Regions from separate parts of the Gordonia malaquae genome, predicted to be linked through region 3. Evidence: predicted binding sites of a transcription regulator. Region 3 holds the regulator's gene; each other region holds the start of a gene.
What was found. The regulator LexA, encoded in region 3, represses DNA repair genes until DNA is damaged. The targets are predictions, from matches to a motif close to CGAACANNTGTTCG.

Region 1 (7,117 bases), on a different contig from region 3:
ACGGCCGACCCCTGCCACGGCGAGAACGGCCGGTAGCTGAAGTCCGTGCCTCCCGGCAGAACGAGAACGTTGAGGTCGGGTGTCCGACCTTGGATTCGCGTGAACATTTGCCCCCAGTTCGCTTGGCCCTTCTGCTCCGACAATAGCGACTCGTCGATGGCAGAATCGTTCCCATGGCGCACCCGAGAGCTGGAACCCCTGCCCGCGACGAGGACCTGATCGACGTCGCCGCCGTGGAGCAGGCGTACTACGACGTGAAGCCTGACCCGTCCGATCCGGGGCAGCGGGTTGCGTTCGGCACGTCCGGGCATCGCGGCACCAGCGTGAACGGGTCGTTCAACGAGGCGCACGTGCTGGCGATGACGCAGGCGATCGTCGAGCATCGGGAGCGTGCCGGGATCGACGGACCGGTGTTCATCGGCTTCGACACGCATCTGCTGTCGAAGCCGGCGTGGCGGTCGGCCATCGAAGTGCTCGCAGGCAACGGCGTCACGACGTTCACGGCGGTCGACGACGATTACACGCCCACTCCGGCGGTGAGCCGTGCGATCCTCCGGTTCAACACCGAGAACCCAGGCGTGCAGGCCGACGGCATCGTCGTCACTCCGTCGCACAACCCGCCCGCCGACGGTGGATTCAAGTACAACCCGCCCAACGGCGGACCGGCGGACACGCCGATCACGAATCCGATCGCCGAGCGCGCGAACCAGATCCTGGAGAACGGGTTGCGTGATGTGCAGCGGATCCCGTTCGAGCGGGCTCGCGATTCGGAGTTGGTGATCGAGTACCCGTTCTCGGGGGAGTACGTGACCGCTCTCGGCGAGGTCGTCAATCTCGGCGCGATCGCTGCGGCGGGCGTGGAGATCGGCGCCGACCCGCTCGGCGGCGCATCTGTGAACTACTGGTCGGAGATCAAAGACTTCTACGGTCTGGACGGGCTCACCGTCGTCAACCCTCGGGTCGATCCGGCGTTCGGGTTCATGACGCTCGACACCGACGGCAAGATCCGGATGGACTGCTCGTCGCCGAACGCGATGGCGTCGCTGATCTCGCGTCGCGACGAGTTCGACATCGCGACCGGCAATGACGCCGACGCCGACCGCCACGGCATCGTGACCGGTGACGCAGGTTTGATGAACCCGAATCACTACCTCGCCGTCGCGATCGACTACCTGTTCTCGCACCGCGACGGCTGGCTGGAGGACGCGGCGGTCGGAAAGACGCTTGTGTCGTCGTCGTTGATCGATCGAGTGGTCGGAGGTCTCGGACGGCGACTGCTGGAGGTTCCGGTCGGGTTCAAGTTCTTTGTGGACGGCCTGCTCGACGGCACTGTCGGATTCGGCGGTGAGGAGAGCGCAGGAGCGTCGTTCCTGACCGTCGACGGCCGTCCGTGGTCCACGGACAAGGACGGCATCATCATGAACCTGCTGGCTTCCGAGATCCTCGCCGTGACCGGGAAGACCCCGTCGGAGCGGTACGTCGAGCTCGCCGAGCAGTACGGCGAATCGGCGTACGCGCGCATCGATGCCCCGGCTGGACGGGAGCAGAAGGCGAAGCTCGGCGCGCTGTCGTCGAGCCAGGTGTCGGCGACGGAGCTGGCAGGCGAGAAGATCACGGCGATCCTCACCGAGGCACCGGGCAACGGTCGCGCCATCGGCGGGCTCAAGGTGACCACCGACAACGCCTGGTTCGCCGCCCGCCCGTCCGGCACCGAGGACGTCTACAAGATCTACGCCGAGAGCTTCCACGGTCCCGACCACCTCGCTCAGGTCCAGGAACAGGCCCAGGCCCTCGTCGACTCCGTTCTCGCTGACTGATCGGCCTTCGCTGTTCCTCGAGCGCAGTCTCTGCTCCTCGAGCGCAGTCGAGAGGCAGCTACAGTCGTAGTCGTGAGCACGAGCCGCGAGAACACGAAGTACGAGCCGAAGTCGACGTCGAGCAAGACGTCGTATGCGCTGATTGGTGTCGGTCTGGCAGTGGTCGTGGCGGTCGTGGGTGGAATCCTGTGGCAGATGTTCAAGCCGTTGCCGCCGATCGACGACTCGGTTCTTGCCGAGAATGCGTCGTTCATCGTCGGTGAGCGCACTGCTCCGGAGACGATCGACGTTTTTGAGGACTTCCGCTGTCCGCATTGCAAGGCGTTCGAAGCGAACTCGGGCGCCAAGATCCAGGCGAAGGTCACCGAAGGGAAGCTGCGTGTCCGCTACCACGTGTTGAACATTCTGGACGGCGAGTCGAAGTCGGGGGACTTCTCGTCACGCGGGGCGGGTGCGATTCTGTGCGTGGCTCGGAACGACAACCGTGATGTGTTCTGGAAGCTGCATTCTCAGCTGTTCGCGAAGGCCGAGTCTGATCCGTCGAACTATGACATCGCGGGCCTTGCGGCTGCTGCGGGTGCGACGCCTGCGACGCAGAAATGCATCTCCGGAGGCGCTCTGGTCGGGGAAGCTCGTGAGATGGCCGATGCGTCGGCCGGGCAGCTGCGGAACTCGACCCGCGAGGGTGTTGTGACGCCACGCGTCCTGTCCGCGGGAACGATCGTCGAGAATCTTGACGACAAGGCAGCATGGCTCGACGACCTGATCGCGAACCCGCCGAAGTCGTAGTCGGAGAAGTCGTAGTCAGAACGGCGGTTCGCCTGCGCTGTTGAACTCCTTTCCGGCGAGGACTTTGGATTCGGCTTCGGCGCATGCGCGTGCGAAGCGACGCTGCGACCGGAGTCGCATGCGGTAGGCGCGTTTGGTCGCGGCCCGGGTCGCGGAACGCTGTGGAGGCTCCGATCGGTCGGGCGTTCCGGGCTCGACGGGTGCGCCGTGCCTGCAGGGGAGCAGCCCGAGGTCGGGGACGAGCCATTGGTTGGCGGCACGTGTCCGAACGGACTGTCCGGACGGGGTGACGGTCTCCACCCAGATGACGCCGTTGGCATCGGTCACGAGGTCGTCGAGCCATCCGTCGACGAATGTCTTCACCAGATGGTGGAAGCGGCACTTCGGGGCCAGGTTGCACGGGCAAGTGGCACCGCCCGACGTGGGGTCGGCATGGTTGTACTCGGTGACGTGGTCGAGATCGCACGACCACGCGGCCCGGGCGCAACCGGGCACAGAGCACGTGCCGTGAACGGCGCGGACGGCGGTGTCCGTCGCCGCTGTCGGGCGGTACGGGTTGCCTGCCTGGGCCGGGTTGTCGGCGATCGCCGCCATGTCGAGCGGGCGCACGGTGGCGTCCGGCCGCGCAGCGGCTTCCCGCACGTGGTGGGCGTCGATCACGCCGTATCCGTCCATCCACCCGGCCTTGTCCGACTCGCCGTTGAGTGTCGATGCATCCGCGACGACGTGGACGACGACTCGTGCGAATCGCTCGGCCACCTCGGCGTCGGTCGCCGTGGCCGGGCATTCGGGGTTGCCGCAGTTGCACGCGAACTCGCCGCCGGTGAGGCGTGCGATCGCGAGGTCGGCGCGGCGGGCACCGACCGAACGGGAGTCGTCGGCGCACGTCAGTTCGGCGGCGGACGCCTCGACGGCCTTTTTGGCGAGGAGGACCTGCTCCGCGTCGGCGGCGATCGTCAGTACGGACTCGTCGCCGTCATGCGACACCGCCACCCCCTTGCCGCGCGCCTGCCGGGCGTCACGCACGGCGTCGGGGTCGGTCTCGGCGACGTGGCGGCGTGCAATCGATGACGCGTCGGTCTTCGAGACGGGGCCGCTCCCACGGATCTCGGTCGCGATCTCCGCATCGACGATTGCCATGACGTCGGCTTCGACGATCGCCTTGCACTGCAGGATGATCTCGCGGAACGACGCGACGGAGATCAGGCCGTCGCGAAGCAGGTTTGCGACGTGCACGAGGCGGTCTCGTGCCTCCAACGCGGTGTCGACGACGGTCCGGCCCGCGCCGTCCGACATAGACATGAGCGCCGCCACCTCGGCGCCGAGCACCGTCTCGGCGTCGAGAAGCAGGCGATCCGACTCAGAGTCGTCTCCTTCGATACCGGCAGTCCGACGGTTGAGGACGGAGATCACGAGCTGCAGGCGACGCCACATGAAGTTCGACTCCGCGGCCCACAGGGTGCGGTACGCACCCATGTCGTCGAAGTCGTTCCCGGCCGACTCGGTGCCGAGTGCATTGAGATCGACCCGATCATCGGACGTTGTGGCGTTCATCGCGGCCGCCCCCTTCGCTTGATCGAATGTATGTTCTATGTTACGTCCGATTTGCGACAGAAGCAATAGTTTGATCGAACTTAGTTTCGATTCACTTGGGGACGGGGTTGGGTGCTCGCCCGAGGTGGTGTCGAGCCTTGGTCCAGGGGATTTGGTCGCTGCGAAGGCGGTACGGTAACTTAGCTAGCGCACTCAGAAAGGCAACGACCTGGGTGTGAACAAGTGAACACGGGGCTATGGCGCAGCTGGTAGCGCACCACACTGGCAGTGTGGGGGTCAGGGGTTCGAGTCCCCTTAGCTCCACTTCGAAAACCCGCTTCGACTTCGGTCGAGGCGGGTTTTTTAGTTGTCGATGAGCCGGGAATTCCGCTGCTCCGCAGCGTGATGGCCTCGCTCCGTCCACGTGGGCGAGTCGCGTCCCAGGTGCGTGGCAACAGGTCGTTCTCATGACTGGCGATGAGCGGGCCTCGGGAGATTTCTGCCGAGATGCTGATGCGCCAGCGGAGTCAGTCCGTTCGGCACCGAGCAGTTCAAGTCCGACGGCGGTCTGATCACCTCCCTCCTGCGCTGCCGCGACCGACGGTGGGGTTGCGAACGTTTCGTCGGCGACGAGAGTAACTGCCGATCCGCAGTTCCGACTGCCGTGGTGACCAGCGCGATCGCGCGCGAATCGCTCCCCTGGTCTGCATGGGCCGATGTTAGCGTCAGAGCTGAGCGGAATGGTCGGGAAAGAACCGAACACACTGCGTCATCGGAGCCCTGCTGCACGGAGGTGAGCTCGTGAGTGTCCCCGACAACGGTCTGTCCGCCGGCTATCGGATCGGCGATTTCGCCGGTGGTGCCGTCACGGAGTGGCAGGCCGAGGTGTCACGTCTGCATGGGAGGTTCACGGTGAGTGCTCCGGGTGCCGATTACACCGGAAGGCTGAGGTGGCAGGCGACTCAGCGGCACCGTCTCGTCGAGTGGACAGGCTCCCCGGAACGGCTCGTCCGTGACCGTGCGGCGATCAGCGGCGACGAACAGGACACCGTCGAGATCGTAGCGGTGACCTCGGGTCGGCTGACTGTCGAACAGGCCGGGCGCCGTATCCGATTGTCGCCAGGCGAGATCGCCGTCGTACCGCTCGACCAGCCGATCGTCTGCGAGCACACGGAGGTCAGCGGGGCGATCAGTCTGCTCGCTCCCTCATCGAGCGTGCAGCACCTGCTGCCGTCCACTGGATCGCTCGTCGTCGATGGTCGGGTCGGGCTGGCTGGGGTCGCGTTCTCCATGCTGACGGCTCTCACCGAGCAGCGGACGGCGTTGGCGGTGCGCGGATTCGAGTCGGCGTGTGAGCGAGTCTTCGATCTGTGCGCCATCGCGTCGGCGGAGGCGGCCGTCGACTCCGACGAGCACCGCGACGCCGTCGCGCAGGCCGTCCGTCACTACATCCACGACCACGCCGGCGATCCCGATCTGTCAGTGACGGTGATCGCGGCGGCTATCGGCTGGTCGGTGCGTCATGTCCAGTCGGTGGTGCGGGCCGATGGCTCGACGGTCTCCGAGCTAATACGGGCGCGGCGTCTGGAACTCGCCCATTCCGCCCTGACCAATCCGCGGTTCGCGAACACGTCGCTGACCGCGATCTCGACACTGTGCGGGTTCGCCACCTACCCCGTCTTCTGCCGAGCGGTGCGTTCCCGCTACGGAATGACGCCGACTGATCTCCGCCGTTCCGCGAGCGTCTAGGACTCCGCACGTTCGGTTCCGTGCGTGCAGGGTCAATTTCTCTGCGTCGTGGAGCAGATCATGCCGTGTGACAGGAGGCACAGTCGGGGGCATGAAGATTGCAATCACAGTCGACGAACTGCTGTTGTGGGACGGGACGCCGATGCCCGGCGGCTACTCCGCGTCGAGCGTCACGGACGCGCTGCTCGGTGCGTTCGCGGACAACGGCGTGAACGGGGTGTACGGGTTCGCGCACACGGCACCGCTCGAGGACGATCCGTCGAATCGCGAAGTCCTCGACCGGTGGGTCGATTCGGGCCACCACCTCGGAAACCACACGCATTGTCATGCGTGCCTCAACTGGGTCACTGGCGAGCAGTATGTCGACGACATCAAACGGTCCGAAGACTTCGTCGGCGACCTCATCGAGAAGGCTCCCCGTAAGTACTTCAGGTATGCGATGGACATGACAGGCGACTCGGAGGAGAAGCGTGGACGCGTCGAGGACCATCTCTCATCGGCAGGTTATGTGAACGCGCCGATCACGGCGTGGTTCGGCGATTTCGCCTGGATAGCGCCCTACTGGCGAGCGGTCGAGGGCGGTGATCACGACGCTGCGCGCATGCTCCGCGCGTCGTACATCGAGGCGGCTGTCAGTCGACTCAAGGGAACTTCGGAGGCTCAGTATCGGATCCTGGGGACCGAGGCACCTCTGATCTGGCTGATTCACGGGACGTCGATCGCACAGGACTGCATCGCGGAGATCCTCGCCCGGTTTCGGGAGGCCGGGGCTGAGTTCGTCGGCCTCGACGACGCGATGAGCCACCCAGTGAATCGGGTGATGACGCCGGTGACGCCCGCATTCCGCAATCATCTGCAGCGGCTGGCTGCCACCGTCGGAATCGACGTTCCCACGACGATCAGCGACGAGCGAATGGCGAGCGTGCTGACAACCGGTCTCGCCGACGGCGAGAGTCCGTTCGCGGTGTACGACGACCTGATCTCGCGGATGTCGACCCGTGCGGGCGGCACCATCGCCGACTGGTCGTGGACGTGATCGCGCGCGAGGTGATTCTGGCTCGTCGACCCGCGAACCGACAGGACTTCGGCGGCTTCGAGATCGTCGAGCGGGCCGTCCCCTCGGTGAGGGCCGGGCACGTCCTAGTCGAGTCGACGGCGCTCAGCATCGATCCGTCGATGATTCCGCGACTGACGGCAGACACCTATGCGCCGAAGTTTGCGATCGGCGA
Region 2 (7,117 bases), 300 kb from region 3:
GCGCCGGCGGCGGCGGCGACCGCGTGAGCGGCGCTCACTCCCGGCACCACACGCACCGCGACGTCGTGCCACCGGGGCTCGGCAGCCACTTCGCTGACCGCCGAGGCCATCGCGAACACGCCCGGGTCACCGGACGACACGACGACCACGCGCGCGCCGCGGGCGGCGAGGTCGAGGGCGAACTCGGCCCTTTCGGCCTCCACCCGGTTGTCGCTGGCGTGCACCCGCTGACCCGGCCGAGGAGTGACCCTTCGGAGGTACGTCGTGTACCCGACCAGGTCGGTGGCTGCGGCGATCTCTGCGGCGACCTGCGGTGTGGTCTGTTCGACGGGCCCCGGGCCGAGTCCCACCACGACGACTTCACCCGCAGACGCATCCGACTGTCCCGCGTAGGGGTTGTTGCGTCCACCCGGAACGACGATGAGCGAGAAGTACGGGACGGACTCGGGATCGACGTCGACCACACGCTCGACTCGCTGTCGATCGGTCGACGCACGCTCGACATACCATGCCTCGTCGAGCCTGCCTGCCGACTCGAGAGCATCACGGACCTTCACGAAGGTGCGACCCAACTTCATGATCGCCAGCGCCTTGCCCGACCGCATGTGCGCGATCAGTTCACCCGGTTCCGCGGTACCGGGGAGCACGGTGAGCGTCTCCTCGCCCTCCACAAGCGGGATTCCGACCGCCGCCGACGCCGCACTCACCGACGTGACGCCCGGAATGATCTCGGCGTCGAATCGGTCGACGAGCCGTTTGTGCATGTGCATGTACGAACTGAAGAACAGCGGATCACCCTCGGCGAGAACCACGACGGTCCGCCCGGCGTCGAGGTGCGCGGCCAGACGCGCCGCGCTCTCGGTGTAGAAGTCGGCCATCGCACCGGCGTATCCGCCGGGATGATCGGTGGTCTCGACGGTGAGCGGGTACATGAGACGCTCGTGGATCTGGCCTTCGCGCAAATACGGCTGAGCTACCGAGAGCGCGATCGAGTTCCCGTGCCGCGCACAGTGGAACGCGATGACGTCCGCATCGCCGATGACTCGCGCGGCCTTGACCGTCACGAGTTCGGAGTCGCCGGGACCGAGTCCGACACCCCACAGCTTGCCGTTCATTCGACTGCCCTTCATTCGACGGGGCTCGCGAGTGCGTTGAGAGCGGCCGCGGTGATCGCCGACCCGCCGCGTCGGCCGGTCACGGTGATGAACTCGAGATCCGCGCGGGCGGCGAGCGCTGCGCACGATTCGGCGGCCCCGATGAATCCGACCGGTGCACCGATGATCGCCGCCGGTCGCGGCCAACCGTCGTCGATCAGGTCGAGCAGCGCGAACAGGGCAGTGGGCGCGTTCCCGATCGCCACGACAGACCGCTCGAGGTCGTCGCGCCAGAACTCGAGCGCCGCCGCCGTGCGAGTGTTCCCGATCCGTTCCGCGATGTCAGAGATTCCGGGTTCACGCAGGTGGCAACGCACATCGTTGTCGGCAGGCAGTCGGAGGCGGGTGACGCCGGACGCGACCATGTTCGTGTCGCACAGGATCGGTCCGCCTGCTTCGAGTGCGCCGCGTGCGGCGGCGACGACACCGGGGGAGAAGGCCACGTCAGCTGCGAGGTCTATCTGTCCCGACGCATGGATCATGCGTACGACAACTGGTTCGAGGTCCGCGGGGAAGCGGGCCAGATCCGACTCCGCGCGGATCGTTGCGAATGACTGGCGATAGATCTCCGCGCCGTCTCGGATGTAGTCGGTCATAGTGCGTTCGACACTACTGAGTGCCCGCACACGGCCACTGCCGTGGGTACGCGGGCTGCGTGCGGCGGAATCAGGTCGGTCCTGGCGCCGAGGCGCGGGGCGTGGTGTCACCTGCGTCCACGGCCGTGCCGACTTCGTCGATAGCCTGCCGAATCATTCGACCGTACCCGTCTGATCCGAGTTCAGGCGACGCTGCGCGCGCCGCCGCCAGGTGTTCGCGGGCGGCGTCGAACAAGCCCAGACGCCGGAAGTCGTCGGCCAGATTGAGGTGGAGCGAAGGGTAGAAACCCGCGACCGTGACACCGTCCGCGTGTTCGGCGACGCGTTCGTCGGTCAGGGCGTCCGCCGCGTCGAGCGCCCGAACGTTCCACACGAGTGATTGCGCGGGATCGGTGTACAAGTCGGCGAGATAGTGCGCGAGGGTGCACCTGTGGAGTGCGTCGCCGCCGGAACCGGTGGCAGCCCAGACGGCCAGGAGATCGGTGCGTGCACCGGCGACGTCTCCGGTGCGTCCACGCATCACTGCGTCGGACATCGCGGCCATCGTGCGGTCTGTTTCGGGAGTTGTCATCAGAAGTCCTGTCAGTCGGGATGGGTTGAGCCGTCGACGGGCGGCCGCGTGGGCATCACGAGGGCAGTCAGGTCACCGCCGTCCGCGGATCGGATGGTGGCGGGCATGTCCGGGCCGCGAAGATCGATCAGCACGTCGGCTCCGATCGCCGAGCTCACGGCCGGGTACAGAGTTCTCAGTTCGAACCAGACGTCGGTCGGGTCGCCGTCGACGGTCGCGTCGATCGTCGTGGTGTTCCCCGATCCGCCCAACTCGACACCGGCCCGGCCGACCCGTACCGCGACGACGTCTGCCGACGTCGTTTCCAGGGCGCGTCGGATCGCCGACGTGCCGACGGCGACCCGAGTGGTGACGGCGGGGAGTGCGTCCAGCATGGCGCGATGATCGGGAAACGGTTCGTCGATCAGGCGGCATCGACGGTCGATTCCGCCCTTCGACGTGATGCGCATGTCGCGCGGTCCTACCTCGATGTGCGCCCGAGGGGACCGGCGGAGGTCGGCCAGGCACAGCCGGAGGTCATCGCCGTCGACGGTGACGGACCATTCGACAGCCGTCGGGTCCAGCGTGGGCAGCGTTCTTGTCGCCAGCCGATATCGATCCGTCGCGGTGATGGTGACTCCGGTGGACTCGGCATCGAACCGTACGCCGGCGAGGGCCCGGAGAAGCCCGTCGCTCGCGGCGGCCGTGAGTACCTGATCGATCGCCGCAGCGGTCACCGGCCCGTTGACGGTGAGCGCCATCGATGAGGTCTGTCGGACATGGTGGCCGAGATCGGCTTTGATCTCCTCGGCATAGGCGGCCGCTGCGCGAGCGGCATTCACAACGTGGTCGATGTGGTCGTCGACGAGCCGCGCCGCGTGCTCCGGCCCGGCGTCGAGTACGTCGGCGACGGCCGACAGCGGCATGTCGACGTCCCGGAGGCGGCGGACCAGTCGTGCGCGATCCACCTGCTCGAGCGCGTAGAAGCGGTATCCAGAGGAGGGATCGGTCCTCGCGGGGACAAGCAGGCCGGCGTCTGCGTAGAAGCGCAATGCGCTCGCGGTCAGGCCGGTTCGTCGAGCGAAGGCGCCGATCGCCATGAGTTCGGAATCGTCCACGCGCCCATCTTCAAGCCTCAACCCACCTGAAGGTCAACACCACCCGACGACACCATCCCCTTATTCGGGCGACGTCCACCGCGAGAGCAGTGGCACAGCAGTCGCAGATTCGGTCAGAAAGTCTATTGACCGCACCGAAATGTCGGATTATAATCGAATGTACGTTCGAATCAGGGGGTTGATATGAACACCACACTCGCCGATCAGGCCGGGGCGACGCTCACCGTCGAAGGCGGGATGTTCGTCTTCCGGATGGTGATGCCGGACCTTGCTGAAGGGTCCGATGCCACTGATGCGGCATTGATGTTGTTCGCTGCCCGGTCCGATCTGTTCCAGGGCATGGTCTTGTGGGATCAGTACGAGGCGATCTACCGCGTCTACCAACGGCGCCTTGCCCAGACCGTCGACACGGGTGCGTTCACCAACCTGTACGACCCGCTGTGTCAGGTCGCCGCGTCGTACGCGACTGTGCGTGGGGTTCGTCAGCACACCGGGGAGAAGTTCGTCGACGAGGCTGTCTCGTGCATGGAACGTGTCCCGGCCATCGGACAGTTGCTGCGTGGGGGTCTCCTCACGCCCACGCAGTTCCGTCTGGCTCTCGATCAGACCGCTGCAGTCGTCGACACCGATGTCCTCGCGGTGATCGACGCAGAGGCCGCCGACCGACTCCGTGGCGCGGGCAATCTGACCGGTCCGCGGGTGACCGAGATCATCGCTGCTGTTGTCGCCGAACACGACGCCGATGCCGCCCAGGCGGCTCGTGAGGCCGCCAAGCCCCGCAAGAAGGTCGTGGTGGAGCCGGTTGACGGGACTCTGGCCGATCTGCGGGTGACAGGATCGGTCGAGGACGTTCGTCTGGCGCAGGACTCGATCGATGCAATCATCGCGGGCGTGTGCCCGGATGATCCGCGTGGCAAGGCTGTGCGGCGTTCGGACGCGGTGATCGCGCTGCTCACCGGCAAGGTCTTCGCCTGCCAGTGCGCGGGCGACGACTGCCCGTCCCGGGCGGGCGTCGATGGTGCGGCCCGTCTGGCGACAGTCGTACTGCATGTGGTGGCTCGGCGGGAGTCGCTGACCGGGGAGTCCGATATCCCCGCCTACCTGGATGGGTTCGGTCCGATCACCGCCGAGCATGCCCGCGACATCGCCGCCGACACCGATACCGTGGTCCGTGACCTCGACGTCACCGACCTGCTGGGCGGGGCGTCACAGCCGAGCAACGGGTACCGGCCGACCGCGGCGTGCGACGCCCTCGTGCGGGCGGTGCACGGCAGGTGCACCCACCCGGGGTGCGATATGCCCGCCTACCGGTGCGATCTGGATCATGTCGCCGAGTACAACCACGACGACCCGGCCGCGGGTGGTCCGACGTGTCCGTGCAACCTCAATCCGAAGTGCCGGTTCCACCACGGTCTGAAGACGTTTGTCAACGGCTGGCTCGACGATCAGATCGTCGACGCCAACGGTGTGATCTGGACCGAGACCACCACCCCGGAAGGCATCACCGTCCGGTCGCGGGCATTGAACCACTGGCTGCTGCCCGAACTCGGGCTCCTCCCGTGCGTCCACCACGACGCCCCGACAACCTCGCGGCCGACCGCCGAGTCAGACCCGGGGCGCCCGCGGACGCGTACCGACGCCAAACACCGGTACCGCATGAGAATGCGGGCCCACAACCGCCGCACACGGGAACGACCAGCCGGCCCGTCGAGCGCAGTCAAGACGCCCCCGTTCTGACCGAACACGGTTGAGGTTCGGTTCGTCGACACAATCTCGACTGCGCTCGACAATCAACTGCGCTCAACAAACGACAGGGCGCGACAGAAGGAGCTAGTCGACACGTCGAAGGGTGCCGTCGGCGGATGCGAGGACGCGGATATGGCTCCGAGCCGGAGATCCGCAGCCGTGATCACATCCAATCCAGTGTCCATGCGGCGGTGCATCGGCGTCCGGGTCGAGGTCCGCGACGTGATCGCGCAAGGCGGTCCGGACATCGGCGGCCGACTTCGCACAGCCGGGTGATCCTGTGCACGCGGTGAGCGTGGTCCAGGGGGAGCGGGAGTCGAAGATGAAACCCAGGGGAGCCAGCACTCGGACGACGGTTTCGGCGACCGCTTCGTCGAGGTCACCGATCAAGATCTCGCGTTCGGTCGTGATCGACACATGCACTCCGATCGCGGCCGCGTATCGCGCTTGTTCGGCGCTGAGGTTGCCGAACGGCACAACTGCACCGAGCATCACGCGGCCGTCGGTCTGGTCGAACCATCCGACACGGGGTTCGGGATGACGTGACACCGGCAGCGGCCCCTCGGCCGATGCCCCGAGGGTGGAGAACAACGTGGTACGACGGTCCTCGTCGAGGTCGGAGATCCGCCACGCACCGTCGGCGACGTCGAGGAACGCCCGAGCGACCGCGACCATCTGATCGGGAAGATCGCGCAGCGGTACCGGTCCGATGACGTGTGAGCCGCCGATCACGACGACGGCGTGGTCCGAGTCGACCGCGACACCCGCGACGTCCGTCGTCCTGGCGAGGACGTCGCCGCGTCCGTCGTCCAAGCCGAACCAGAACCGGCCCGACAGGACCGCCGACCAGTCAGCGGCCACCAGGGCGTCGACGAGTGCATCCGCGAAAGGCCGCAGGTCGGCGAGCCCGCCGACCCTGCCGCTGAACGGAGAGACGATCACGTTGCGGACCCTGTCATGGGCCGAGTCCGACGCGAGGCCCGCCGCGATCACGGCCTCCGCGAACGCCGCGACATCGTTCTCTGCGATCCCCCTGACCTGGAGGTTTCCGCGGACCGTCAGTTCGATGGTGCCGTCTCCGAACTCGTCAGCCGCCAGCGCGAGGGCGTCGAGAGCTTCGGACGCGATCACGCCGCCCGGCACCCGAATCCGGGCCAACGCGCCGTCGGCGGCCTGGTGGGTCCGGAAGACACCGGGGCAGCGGTCTGCGGGAATGCTCACCCGTTCAGCCTAGTTGTCGCCGGGCTGGCTACGATTGGCGGCGAACTCGATGTGGAAGCCGGTGTGAAACCGGCGCGGTCGCGCCACTGTGAGGACCCGGTGTTCATTCGCCGGTCCGAGCCAGACCCACGTCGTCAGGCCGAGAAGCCTCGGCCGTCCCCACGATGCCGGGCGCGTATTCCCGGCGAGGAGTACGCCGTGATCACGCTGCTGTCCACGTCCGACACCGATCTGCGCACCGCCGCCACCTGCGGCGCCGACTACCGGGTGGCGAACCCGAGCCGCATCCTGCTCGACGAGATCCCCGCCCTCATCGACGGCGCCGATCTCGTCGTCGTCCGAATCCTGGGTGGTCGACGGGCGTGGGAAGAGGGGCTGGACGCCGTCTTTGCCCAGCAGGTTCCGGTGATCGTCCTGTCCGGTGAACTCAATCCCGACCCGGACCTGATGGCCATGTCGACGGTTCCGACAGGCGTCGCCGCTCAGGCCCACAGCTACTTCGTCGCAGGCGGTCACGCGAACCTCGCCGCCGTGCACGACTTCCTGTCCGACACCGTGCTGCTCACCGGTCTCGGCTTCGCTCCTCCCGTCGAGACTCCCGCCTGGGGAGTCCTGGAACGCACCCCGTCCGGCCGGTCAAGCGACTCTTCCGGCCGATCAAGCGAGTCTTCCGACCGGTCGAGCGAGTCTTCCGGTTCATCGAGCGCAGTCGACACGCGCGTCGGCGTCCTG
Region 3 (7,117 bases):
CCACCCGTCGGGCCGCGGTGATGGCCTACGAGCGCGTCAGCCTGTACGGCGTGCCGCTCGTCGTGCAGCGTCGTGTGCATTACGGGCCGATCGACCCGAAGACGTCGCGCGAGATCTTCATCACCGAGGCTCTCGTCGCCGGAAAGTGGCGCAGCAGGCATGCGTTCGTCCGCCACAACGCCGAGATCATCTCCAGCGCAGAGGATCTCGAACACCGCGCTCGTCGCCGCGACCTCGGCCTCTCCGACGCCGAACTCTTCGACTTCTACGACGCCCGCGTCCCACCGAACGTCGTGTCCGCGCGGCACTTCGACTCATGGTGGAAGAAGGCGGGCCGGGCCGATCCGACACTGCTGAACCTCTCGGTCGACATGCTCGGGTCCGACGACGGTCCGTCTGCGGCCGATTTCCCGGAGGCCTGGCAGCAGGGCGAGACCCGCCTCGAGTTGCGGTACAACTTCTCACCCGGCGCACCGGACGACGGTGTCACCGTTGTGATTCCGCGTGCGCTGCTGTCCCACGTCCACGACGGCGGTTTCGACTGGTTGGTGCCGGGCATGCGCAGTGAACTCGCGACAGCGCTGATCAAGTCCCTTCCCAAGGGCTTGCGCAAGTCTATGTCACCCGCGCAGAGATATGCCGATCTCGCCCTCGACCAGCTCACGCCTCGCTCCGAGGCATTGGTTCCGGCGCTCGCGCGAGAGCTCTCGTCGATCACTCGCATGTCGCTCGGTCCGCGCGATTTCCGACCGGACACTCTGCCCGACCACCTGCGGATGCACTTCGCCGTCGTCGACGACACGAAGGGCGCCGTCATCGCTCGGGGCGACCGCCTCGGCGACCTCCGCTCGCAGTTCGGCCCGACCACCGCGAGTCCCACCGCCGACGCCGCCGTCCACACCGCCTGGGCCTCCGACGGCATCGGGACGCTGGACGACAGTCGCGTGCAGACGCTCGCAGGCCAGCAGGTGACGCGGTACCCGACCCTCGTCGTGGTCCCCGGCCGGGGCGTTCGGGTCACCACCGTCCCGAGCCCGGTGGCGCGCGACGCCGGGATCACAGCAGGCGTGCGTGAACTGCTGACACTGGCCATCGCTCCGCCGAGCCGGAAACTCGCTTCGTCGTTGCCGCCCGCACGCAGGCTTGCGCTCAGTCAGAGCCCCTACCGGGACGTCGACGCACTGCTCGCCGACTGCACGCGTCGAGCCGTCACCGACGTCCTCGCACGCGAGAACACACTCGGCGACCTCCGTGGCCCCTCCGACTTCGCGGCCGTGTCTGAGCGGATCACACCGACCGTGCGCTCACTGGCGCCCGAGTACTTCGACCTCGCGGTCGCGGCGCTCGCCGAATACTCCGAACTCAGGCGCACCATCGATTCGCGCACGGGTTCGCTCGCCGCCGACGACGTCGCCGATCAGGCGGCCAATCTTGTGTTCGACGGCTTCGTCGCCGTCACTCCTGGCGCGGCGCTGCGGTCGCTGCCGCGCTACCTGACGGCTGCGCGACTCCGCCTGGAATCGCTCCCGGGGTCGGCAGCCCGCGACAACCAGGGCATGCTGGTCGTCGACCGGGTGATCGCGGCATGGAATCAGCGGCTGGCGCAGGTCCCGGAGGCTCGACAGGACGCGTTGAACGATCTGGTCCAGTGGCAGTTGGAGGAACTCCGGGTGAGCCTGTTCGCACAGCAGTTGGGGACTGCGGGCCCAATATCTGAGAAGCGAGTGCTCAAGGCGATCGCTCAGTTCTGAGGAGTCAAACGCGCTCGCGGAGCTCGTTGATCTCCTTCTGGAAGTCGTCCGCCGATTCGAACGACTTGTAGACGGAGGCGAACCGCAGGTAGGCGACCTCGTCGAGGTCGCGGAGCGGACGCAGGATCGCCAGTCCGACCTCATTGCTCGGTATCTCGGCCGAGCCGAGACCACGTACGGTGTCTTCCACCTGCGAGGCGAGCTTGGCGAGCGCGTCTTCGTCGACGCTGCGGCCTTGACACGCCCGACGGACGCCCTTCATGACCTTCTCGCGGCTGAACGGTTCGGTGACCCCGTTGCGCTTCACGACGGACAGCACCGCTGCCTCCACCGTGCTGAAGCGTCGACCACACTCTGCGCATGATCGACGGCGGCGGATCGCCAGGCCGTCATCGGCAACTCGGGAGTCCACCACTCGTGTGTCGTCGTTCTTGCAGAACGGGCAGCGCATCCCCCGATGATAACGTCCAGCTCGAGGCGGTCAGTACGCGGGAGCAACCAGGGACTGACTCACCCGCAGACCCGACGTGTCCAGACCGTTCATCGCACGCAACTGAGCAACCACCCCCGCCGCGGGCAGATCAGGTGCGATCCGGTGAGCGACGTCCGTCAGCGACTCTCCGGACCGGACATGGACCACCTGGGTGGCCGCCGGAACGTCGGGCGTCGCCGCATCCTGGTACGACCCTCCGATGATCGCGAGGATCCACACCACGCCGGCCAGCACCGCACCGAGAAGCAGCGAGCCGACGACTCGACGACGACGGAACACGGCCTCGGTGTTCGAACGGTTCGTCGCCGGCGAGGCCACGGTCGATCGGGACGCCCGACTGGGCCGGAGGACCGCCCGATCGCGGGCCTCCCACTGCGCCTGCGGCTCATGCTTGAGCGAGTCGACGCCTGCCGATCGTCGTCGTCCTCGCCCTGTCGGGCGGCACACATCGCCGTCCACGCGCGGACTCGAATGATCGACGCGCCGCGTGTCGACGACCGGAATATCGCAGGTCATAGCGGAGATGCGCGCACGCTCGGGTGAGCGGTCCGCGCGAGCGGCGGGGCGGGTGATCAGTGCTTGACTCATCGGAGCCTCCTGTTCGATCAACTGTTCGAAGAACCTTTGTTCGATAGTTAACACCATGGGTCCGACAAAGTCAGCAACACGTCGAACAATTGTTTGAAATCTGTGATCCAGTCGACTAACGTCGAGGTCAGTTCACATGCGATGTTCGAATGGAAAGGACCGACGATGGCGGACAATCCCGATCCCCTGCTCTCGACCTCCACCCTGGAGGCGTCGCTGACTCAGCGTCAGCGTGAAGTGCTCGAGGTGATCCGGAAGTCGGTCCGGGAGCGCGGCTACCCGCCGAGCATCCGCGAGATCGGCGAAGCCGTCGGCCTCACGTCGACATCGTCGGTGGCGCATCAACTCCGGACACTCGAGCGCCGCGGTCTCCTCAAGCGCGATCCGCATCGTCCGCGCGCGGTGAACGTCCGAGACGACAATCGCACGCCTCCCGCCGACGACTCGTCGGAGTCGCTGCCGACGCCGACCTTCGTGCCGGTGCTCGGCCGCATCGCCGCCGGCGGCCCGATTCTCGCCGAACAGGCTGTCGAAGAAGTGTTCCCGATGCCCAAGGAACTTGTCGGCGACGGCTCGCTGTTCATGCTTCGCGTGGTCGGCGAGTCGATGATCGACGCCGCCATCTGCGACGGCGACTGGGTGGTCGTCCGTCAGCAGAACGTCGCCGAGAACGGCGACATCGTCGCGGCGATGATCGACGGCGAGGCCACGGTGAAGACGTTCAAGCGTAAGGACGGCCACGTGTGGCTGCTCCCCCACAACGAGCATTTCGAGCCGATCCCCGGCGACGACGCCGCGATTCTCGGCAAGGTCGTCACGGTGATGCGTCGTATCTGACGCATCACCGCTGGTGGTCGGCGCCGGTCCTCAGGCGCCGACCACGGCACGCGCGGCATCGCGCGCGCCGGATGCGCTGGTCGCCGCGAGCGCTGCGGTCGCGGCGTCACGGCACTGCTGCAACGTCACGCCGCCGAGCTTGAGTCCCACCGCGGGCGACGCCGCCGGGGCGGACGACAACGATCGCACGCCGAGCCCGACGAGTACGCAGGCCAGCAGGGGATCAGCCGCAGCCTCGCCGCAGACGCCGACCGACTTGGAGTGCTTCTCTCCTGCCCGTCCGATCATCTCGATGAGTGCGAGAACAGCGGGCTGCCATGGATCGGTGAGCGACGCGAGTTCAGGCGACATGCGGTCGGCGGCCATCGTGTATTGCGTCAGATCATTCGTCCCGACCGACACGAAATCGACTTCGGCAAGGATCTTGTCGGCAAGTATCGCCGCCGACGGCACCTCGATCATGACGCCGGGAACCATGCCCCGACCACGCACCTGACCGGCGAACTCGCGAGCCTCGTCGACCGTCGCGATCATCGGCGCCATCACCCACGGAACCGCCCCGGCCCCTTTCGCCGCGGCGGCGAGTGCATCGAGTTGCCCGTTGCGGATCTCCGGGTACGTCGCGACTATCCGGTTCCCACGCACACCCATCGCCGGATTCGGCTCGTCGGTGTTCGCGACGAACTTCAGCGGCTTGTCCGAGCCCGCGTCAAGGGTTCGGATCACCACCTTCTGACCGTCGAATGCATCGATGACCTCGCGGTACAGCGCCGTCTGCTCCTCGAGCGTCGGTTCGGTCGCACGGTCGAGGAATGCGAGCTCGGTCCGAAACAGGCCGACACCCTGCACGGGCGCGTCTGCCGCGGCCCGCGCCGACACGCCGTCGGCCACGTTCGCGAGAATGAGGACCGGCTCTCCGTCGGCCGTTGCACCGGGACCCCGCCACGCGGCGATTTTCTCCGCCGTGTCGCGCGCCGCGACGATCGCGGCCGAGATCAAGTCCTCATCAGGGTCGATACCGATGGTTCCGGTGCCGCCGTCGACGTAACCGTGCGCGCCGGTCGGGATGTCGTCGAGGTCGGCCGCGGCGACGATGCACGGGATGCCCAGTTGGCGGGCGATGATCGCCGTGTGACTGCTCGGTCCGCCGAGCCGCATCGCCAATCCGACAACCAACGCCGGATCGAGTCCGGCGGTGTCCGCCGGCGCCAGATCGTCGGCGCACAGGATTGACGGCACCTCGGGCGTCGGGATCCCCGGCTCCGGAAGGCCCAGGAGTTCGGCGATCACCCGGTCGCGGACATCGCGCAGGTCGGTCACTCGCTCCGCCATCAGGCCACCGAGTTTGGTGAACATCTCGACGAACTGTTCAGTGGCCGCGGCGGCGGCGGCCGGCGCCGGGCTGCCCGCGGCGATGAGCTTGGACGCCGCGCCGATCCACCCGCGATCGCGAGCGAGACCCGCTGTGGCAGTGAGGACTTCAGCGGAGACGCCGGTGCTGTGCGATGCCCGTTCGGAGAGGCGTGCGGCCACCACTGTCGCGGCATCGACAAAACGTGCGGCCTCGGACTCGCGCTCGGTGTCGGCCACGGGCGCGGCCGATGCGTCGTACGTCGGCCGCTCACCGATGCGGATGATCGGGCCGTATGCGAGCCCGCCGACCACCGGAGTCCCGGTCACGACGGAACTGGCGGCGAACGGGTTGTCGGCGGATTGCACGGGCGCGGCATCGATCTGGCTCATGTGAGAGAGATTACAAGAAGTCCTTGACGCACCCGACGGTACGGGAGTAAACAAAGATGTAATCCAAGCAAACGAAGATGAATCAACACACAAGTGCTCAGCTGACCAGGAGTCGTCACATGTACGCCGAAGAACGCCAACAGGCGATCGCGAACGAAGTCCGCCAACGCGGCCGCGTGTCCGTCGCCGAGCTGGCTGAACGATTCGCAGTCACCGGCGAGACCGTCCGGCGCGACCTCGCGGTCCTGCAGCGTTCCGGCAGCCTGATGCGTGTTCACGGCGGAGCAGTGCGACTCGACGTCGCCGCCGTCGTCGACGAACCGGACCTCCCGTCGAGGGAGGCCGCGCGTCAGTCCGAGAAGGCCGCGATAGGCGTCGCGGCGCAGCGCTTCCTGCCCGCCACCGGTGGTTCGGTCCTCTTCGACGCCGGGAGCACCACATACCAGGCCGCGACTGCGGTGAGTGGTGACGCACGCCTGCAATTGGTCACCAACAGCGTGCCGATCGCGTCGTCGCTCACCGGATTGTCACGGTCTACGGTGCTGCTGATCGGAGGCAGACTCCGACCGAAGACGCAGGCTGCGGTCGGCGCCGATGCCGTCGAGGCATTCGCGCGACTTCATGTGAGCGTCGGGTTCATCGGCACAAACGGGCTCACCGCCGATCACGGCCTGTCCACTCCAGACTCCGACGAAGCCGCGACCAAACGGGCGATGATCGCCTGCTGCGACCGCGTGGTGGTGCTGGCCGACTCGTCGAAGATGAACCGCCAGGAACTCGTCGGCTTCTCCGGCCTGGAGGACGTCGACGTCCTCGTCACCGACGCCGGCATCGACCCGGCTCTCGTCACCGCACTGACCGAACACGACATCGAGGTGGTCGTCGCATGATTCTGACAGTCACAGCCAATCCGAGCATCGACCGGACGGTTCAACTGGACGGGCCGTTGATACCCGGCGGCGTCCACCGACCGGTCGGTGTTGTCGACCAGCCGGGCGGGAAGGGCGTGAACGTGGCCCGAGTCGTCGATGCCGCAGGGCTTCCGACGATGGCTGTGGCGCCTGCGCACGCGGGCGACTCGTTCGTCCATCACCTCGAACGAGCAGGCCTGCCGCACAGCGCGATCGACGTGGCCGGAGACGTCCGGGTGAACCTGACGATCGCCGACCCCGATGGCGTCACCACCAAGATCAATGCACCCGGCGCGAAGCTCGACGCCGCCGAGGCGCAGTCCCTGGTGACGGCCATCGTCGAGCATGCAGCCCACGCGGACTGGTTGGCGCTCTGCGGCTCACTCCCGCCCGGTCTGCCCGCAACCTGGTACGCCGACGTCATCGGCGCGCTTCGCGGCGTCGGCGTGCACATCGCGGTCGACACCTCAGGCGCTCCTCTGCGTCACGTGGCGGCTGCGGGCCCGGATCTGATGAAGCCGAACTCTGAGGAACTTGCGGAATTGACCGGCGCGGATCCCGTCGCACTCGAGTCCGCCGCGGCCGACGGCGATCCTTCGGAGGCGGCGCGCGCATCCATCGCACTCGCCGAATCCACCCGTGGAGCGGTGCTCACCACTCTCGGCGGCGCGGGCGCCGTGCTTGCGGTCGGAGGCGAAGCCTGGTTCGCCTCGGCGCCCGAGGTGCGGGTCCGGAGCACCGTCGGGGCAGGCGACGCCTCCCTCGCCGGCTATCTGATCGCCGACCACGCCGGC

Region 1: a site for LexA is predicted at 4,184-4,197, ahead of WFK36_RS03160 (HNH endonuclease signature motif containing protein). Genes of this name have one in related genera too.
Region 2: a site for LexA is predicted at 3,573-3,586, ahead of WFK36_RS08540 (HNH endonuclease signature motif containing protein). Genes of this name have one in related genera too.

What each region holds. Positions count from the first base shown of each region.
Region 1 covers NZ_JBBCUB010000001.1:650,556-657,672, forward strand. Annotated here, with positions in the region: gene WFK36_RS03145 (alpha/beta hydrolase) at 1-107, opposite strand, end outside; gene pgm (phosphoglucomutase (alpha-D-glucose-1,6-bisphosphate-dependent)) at 174-1,817, shown strand; gene WFK36_RS03155 (DsbA family protein) at 1,890-2,606, shown strand; gene WFK36_RS03160 (HNH endonuclease signature motif containing protein) at 2,622-4,160, opposite strand; tRNA gene WFK36_RS03165 (tRNA-Ala) at 4,391-4,463, shown strand; gene WFK36_RS03170 (helix-turn-helix domain-containing protein) at 4,941-5,888, shown strand; gene WFK36_RS03175 (polysaccharide deacetylase family protein) at 5,980-6,924, shown strand; gene WFK36_RS03180 (NADP-dependent oxidoreductase) at 6,921-7,117, shown strand, end outside.
Region 2 covers NZ_JBBCUB010000002.1:318,362-325,478, reverse strand. Annotated here, with positions in the region: gene WFK36_RS08560 (precorrin-2 C(20)-methyltransferase) at 1-1,115, opposite strand, end outside; gene WFK36_RS08555 (precorrin-8X methylmutase) at 1,127-1,750, opposite strand; gene WFK36_RS08550 (hypothetical protein) at 1,821-2,321, opposite strand; gene WFK36_RS08545 (DNA polymerase III subunit beta family protein) at 2,333-3,418, opposite strand; gene WFK36_RS08540 (HNH endonuclease signature motif containing protein) at 3,602-5,155, shown strand; gene cobG (precorrin-3B synthase) at 5,249-6,385, opposite strand; cobalamin riboswitch at 6,397-6,535, shown strand; gene cobN (cobaltochelatase subunit CobN) at 6,584-7,117, shown strand, end outside.
Region 3 covers NZ_JBBCUB010000002.1:620,959-628,075, forward strand. Annotated here, with positions in the region: gene hrpA (ATP-dependent RNA helicase HrpA) at 1-1,751, shown strand, start outside; gene nrdR (transcriptional regulator NrdR) at 1,756-2,202, opposite strand; gene WFK36_RS09975 (LysM peptidoglycan-binding domain-containing protein) at 2,233-2,832, opposite strand; gene lexA (transcriptional repressor LexA) at 2,998-3,669, shown strand; gene WFK36_RS09985 (phosphoenolpyruvate--protein phosphotransferase) at 3,700-5,412, opposite strand; gene WFK36_RS09990 (DeoR/GlpR family DNA-binding transcription regulator) at 5,532-6,302, shown strand; gene WFK36_RS09995 (1-phosphofructokinase family hexose kinase) at 6,299-7,117, shown strand, end outside.